One region of the Methylobacterium sp. yr668 genome, then DNA from elsewhere that is predicted to be linked to it. Evidence: riboswitches for the same ligand, from Rfam matches in the RefSeq annotation. Region 1 holds a riboswitch; the other holds the start of a gene.
What was found. A riboswitch is a leader RNA that binds a small molecule or an ion and turns the genes downstream of it on or off. The one in region 1 is predicted to bind thiamine pyrophosphate.

Region 1 (2,392 bases):
ATGGTCAGGCTGTCATCCCCGCCCTCGGGGCGCGGCGGCAAGTGACTCTGGTCCATGCTCAACCTCCCTGCATGGCGCGGACGATCTCGACCCGGTCGCCCTCCGCGACCGGTGTCTCGCCCCAGTCCCGGCGGCGCAGAACGCGGCCGTTCAGCGCGATGGCGACACCCTGCGGACTCTCGATGCCGCTCTCCTCCGCCTCCAGGCGGAACAGGGCGTCCACCGTCTCGACCGCGCACTCGCGCGGCTCACCGTTGACGAGGAGTTTCATGCCGAGGCCCTCAGCGCTTCCGGCTGGCCGAAGCGCGCGCGGGTGAAGGGACGCGCCACCTCCGGCAGCGCGCCGCGCAGCACCAGCGCGGCGATCGCGTCGGCGGTCACCGGGGCGAGCAGGTAGCCGTTGCGGTGATGCCCGGTGGCGGCGACGAGGCCCGGCGCGATCGCGTCGAGGATCGGTGCGTCGTCGTCCGAGGTCGGGCGGTACCCGCTCCAGACCGCCTCCACCTCCATCTCCTCGATGCCGGGCAGCACCCGGCGGGCACCCTCCAGCAGGGCGTAGAGTCCGCCCGCGGTGACGCCGGGCCGGAAGCCGCAATCCTCGACGGTCGCGCCGACGATGAGCTGGCCGTCGCTCTTCGGCGCCATGTGGACCTGCTCGGTCCAGACCATCCGCGCCAGGGTACCGGTCCGGGCGGTGGTGCGCAGGGCCAGGGACTGGCCCTTCAGCGGGCGGACCGGCAGGGCGAGCGCGTCGGGCAGCAGACCGCCCTCCCCGCTCCAGGCGCCGGAGGCGAGGATGACGGTCTCCGCCGGGACGACGCGGTCGCCGGCGCGGATCCCGGTCACGCGGCCACCCGACCAGTCCAGGGCGGTGACGGGATTCCGCTCCGCCAGAATTACGCCGGCGCGGCGGCAGGCCTCGGTGAGGGCGTCCATGACCAGACGGGGGTCGACCTGATGGTCGAGCGGGCAGTGGATCCCGGCGGTGACGGAGGGGCGCAGGCCCGGCTCCAGGCGCCGCACCTCGCTGCCCGGCAGCCACGTGGCCTCGAGCCCCGAGCGGCGCTGAAGGTCGAAGCGGAAGCGCAGGCGCTCGACCTCGTCGCGGCCGACCGCCAGCACCAGGGTGCCGTCGGCGCGGTAGTCGATCGCCCGGCCGGACTCGGCCTCCAGGGCGTCGCGGAACGCGGGCCAGAGCCGCAGCGAGTCCAGGGCGAGCGGCAGCAGCGGATCGGAGCCCGGCTCGTGCTCGGCGGCGGGGGCCAGCATGCCGGTGGCCGCGAGGCTCGCGCCCGCCCCGATCGTGTCCCGCTCCAGCACCGTCACGGCGCGGCCGGCCCGGGCGAGGCGCCACGCGATCGACAGCCCGATCAGCCCGCCGCCGACCACGGCGACGTCCGTCCGCGCCGGAAGGGTCGCCGGCGCGACGTTGCCGTCCGGGTTGCGGCGGCGGCCGATCGGTGAGGCGGGTCGGTCGAGGGGCACAATCATCTCCGCGGATTGCCGTCGCGGAGATCGGGCCGTGCGCTTCGGTGAGAAGCTGTGGCCTGCCTTTCAGGCGGCCGCGGTCCAATCCCTACGCCGGTATGAGCCGGATCAGGTTCGAAGGATTTCCGCGCCGCAGGTCCTGACGGACGTGCCAGCGGTTTCTCAGCCCCTTGCCGGGGATCTCCCTGGAACAGACGCAGATGTGGCTCCCCGGCCCCTGCCGGTCAACCCCGCGCCGCGAGCATCCAGTCGTTCCCGCGACAATCCGCGGATCCCGGTGACGATCTGGACACCAAGCGGAGCGGAATCGGCGCGCGCGCCGCGGCGGCGACCGCGATCGCGCACCATCCCTTCACTGGTCTGGCATCTCATCACCGGGATTCCGGAACGTCTCCGGTCGCCGGCACTCCACGTCACGGGCGGACTCGCGTGCGCGCAATCCTATTGATCTGCCTGCTCGGCTTCCTCGGTGTCACGGCCGCCTTGAAGCTGCGCGACGGCATGAGGCCGGCGCCGGTGGCCCTCGCCGTCACGCCGCCGGAGCCCGTTCCCGCAGTCGACGCCGCCGGCGTGGCCCTCCAGGCCGGGCGCAACGGCCACTTCTTCGTCAATGCGCTGTTGGACGGCCGCTCGCTGCCGATGATGGTCGATACGGGAGCGAGCGCCTGCGCGTTCTCCGAGGAGGATGCCGCGCGGATCGGGATCCGGGTCACTCCGGCCGATTTCACCCGCGTCTGGAACACCGCGAACGGCACGGTCCGCGTGGCGCCGATCCGGATCGCCATCGTGCAGATCGGATCGATCACGGTCCGGGACGTCGATGCGGTCGTGATCCCGCGCGGGCTCCTGTCGACGAGCCTGCTGGGCATGTCGTTCCTCAGGCGTCTGCGCGATTTCGGCATCT
Region 2 (2,392 bases), on a different contig from region 1:
AACGGCGCCTCGCCGCACTCCTTCAGCTGCTTCTCCATGTTGACCTTGATCTTGTGCATCGGCACGTGGCCGGGGCCCTCGATCATCACCTGGCAGCCCTTGTCCCAGGCGACCTTGGTCAATTCGCCCAGCGTCTCCAGCTCGCCGAACTGGGCGGCGTCGTTGGCGTCGGCGATCGAGCCCGGGCGCAGACCGTCGCCCAGGGAGAACGAGACGTCGTAGGCCCGCATGATGTCGCAGATCTCGTCGAACCGCTCGTAGAGGAACGATTCCCGGTGCCCGGCGAGGCACCAGCGGGCCATGATCGAGCCGCCGCGCGAGACGATGCCGGTGACGCGCCGCGCGGTCAGCGGCACGTGGGCGAGGCGCACGCCGGCATGGATGGTGAAGTAGTCGATGCCCTGCTCGGCCTGCTCGATCAGCGTGTCCTTGAAGACCTCCCAGTCGAGCTTGAGCGGGTCGCCGCCGACCTTCTCCAGCGCCTGGTAGATCGGCACCGTGCCGATCGGGACCGGGCTGTTGCGGATGATCCACGAGCGAATGTTGTGGATGTTGCGGCCGGTGGACAGGTCCATGACCGTGTCGGCGCCCCAGCGGATCGACCAGACGAGCTTCTCGACCTCGTCGGCGGCCGAGGAGGTCACGGCGGAGTTGCCGATGTTGGCGTTGATCTTGACCAGGAAGTTCCGGCCGATCGCCATCGGCTCCAGCTCGGTGTGGTTGATGTTGGCCGGGATGATCGCCCGGCCGCGGGCGATCTCGTCGCGCACGAATTCCGGGGTGATGAAGGGCGGGACCGAGGCCCCGAAGCTCTGGCCGTCCGCGAGCGCGGCCTCGGCGCCCGCGAGCATGGCCTCGCGGCAGACGTTCTCGCGATGGGCGACGTAGATCATCTCCTCGGTGATGATCCCCGCGCGGGCGAACTCGTACTGGGTCACCATCTGGCCCGGGGCCGCCTTGCGGATGGTCCGCTCGGCGGGGCAGGGGGCCACGAGCTTGTCGCCCGCGAAGCCGTTATCCTCGGGCTTCACCGCCCGCGGCGCGACGGCCGCGTAACCGCGGGCCGCGACCCAGGGCTCGCGCACGCCGGGAAGGCCGGCGTTGAGGTCGATACGGGCATCGGTCTCGGTGTAGGGGCCCGACGGGTCGTAGACCCGCACCGGCTCCTCCTTCGGATCGGAGAGGACGATCTCGCGATAGGGAACGCGGATGTCCGGCCGCCCGGCCGGGTTCGCGTACGCCTTGCGCGATCCGGTGACCGGACCCGTGGTCACGGTCTCGGGGCTGCCTTTCACGTCCTTCGGGAGAACGGGTGCGTTCATCGTGGGCCTCTCCTCGTGCTGGAGCGGTCCGGTCCACGCGATGGCCGAGATGAGATGAGGTCGCGCGAGATGCGACCGCAGGTTCCCGTCCCTCCGCCGGTATGAGCCGGATCAGGTTCAAGGGTCAGGGCAGCGTGCCCAATCTCAGCCCTCTTCAGGGCCCCCCTCGGAACGGTTCCAGACTCGGGCCCGCGGACGGCTTTGTCAATGCTGACCGGCCGCCCTAGAAAACACATCCCCGAAACCGTTCGTCCGAACGCACGCGTTCTCCCCCGCCGCAATCGCACCGCAATGCGCCTCATCGCCGGCCTCCTGCTCGCCGCGCTCATCCTCTGCGGGCTGGCCTGCGCCGCGCTCGCGCTCGGGCAGCGCCGGTTCCTCTATCCGGGCGCCTTCGGGCCGCAGAACCCGTGGACGATCCCGCCGGGCCTCGCGACGATCACGGTCGCGACCCCCGACGGCGAGACCCTGCACGGCCTGTGGCGGCCTCCGCGGCCGGGCTGCGGCGTCGTCGTGAGCTTCCACGGCAACGGGTCCCGCCCCGAGCCGCACGCGGCCCGCTTCGCCGCGGAGCCCTGGCGGGCGCGCGGCTGGGGCGTGCTCACTGTGGCCTATCGCGGCTACCCCGGCTCCACCGGCAGCCCCAGCGAGGACGGGCTAATCCGCGACGGGCTGGCGGCCGTCGAGGCCGCGCGGGCGCGGGCGCCCGACGCGCCGATCCTCCTCCACGGACACTCCCTTGGGGCCGCCGTGGCCGTGGCCGTCGCCGAACGGGTGCCGACGATCGGCCTGTACCTGGAGGCGCCGTTCGACTCGATGACCCACACCGTGCGGCTGCATGTCCCGCTAGCCCCGATCTGGCTCCTGCGCGACACGTACCGCTCGGACCTGCGCATCCGCGACGGGTCGGCGCCCGTGCTGATCGTGCAGGGCCGCGACGACACGGTGGTGCCGGCCAAGCTGGCGCGGAACCTCGCCGAGGCGGCCGGGCCGCGGGCGCGGATCGACGTGATCCCGGGGGACCACGTCTCCATCCTGGGGAGCCGGGATCGCGAGGCCGAGGCGCTGTT

Region 2: linked by a shared signal. The riboswitch ahead of thiC (phosphomethylpyrimidine synthase ThiC) and the one ahead of thiO (glycine oxidase ThiO) in region 1 are both predicted to bind thiamine pyrophosphate.

Annotation. Positions count from the first base shown of each region.
Region 1 is NZ_FOZY01000002.1:375,298-377,689, forward strand. It holds gene BM419_RS04380 (thiazole synthase) at 1-56, opposite strand, end outside; gene thiS (sulfur carrier protein ThiS) at 59-271, opposite strand; gene thiO (glycine oxidase ThiO) at 268-1,491, opposite strand; TPP riboswitch at 1,556-1,684, opposite strand; gene BM419_RS04395 (retropepsin-like aspartic protease family protein) at 1,918-2,392, shown strand, end outside.
Region 2 is NZ_FOZY01000010.1:18,962-21,353, forward strand. It holds gene thiC (phosphomethylpyrimidine synthase ThiC) at 1-1,322, opposite strand, end outside; TPP riboswitch at 1,394-1,499, opposite strand; gene BM419_RS14580 (alpha/beta hydrolase) at 1,614-2,392, shown strand, end outside.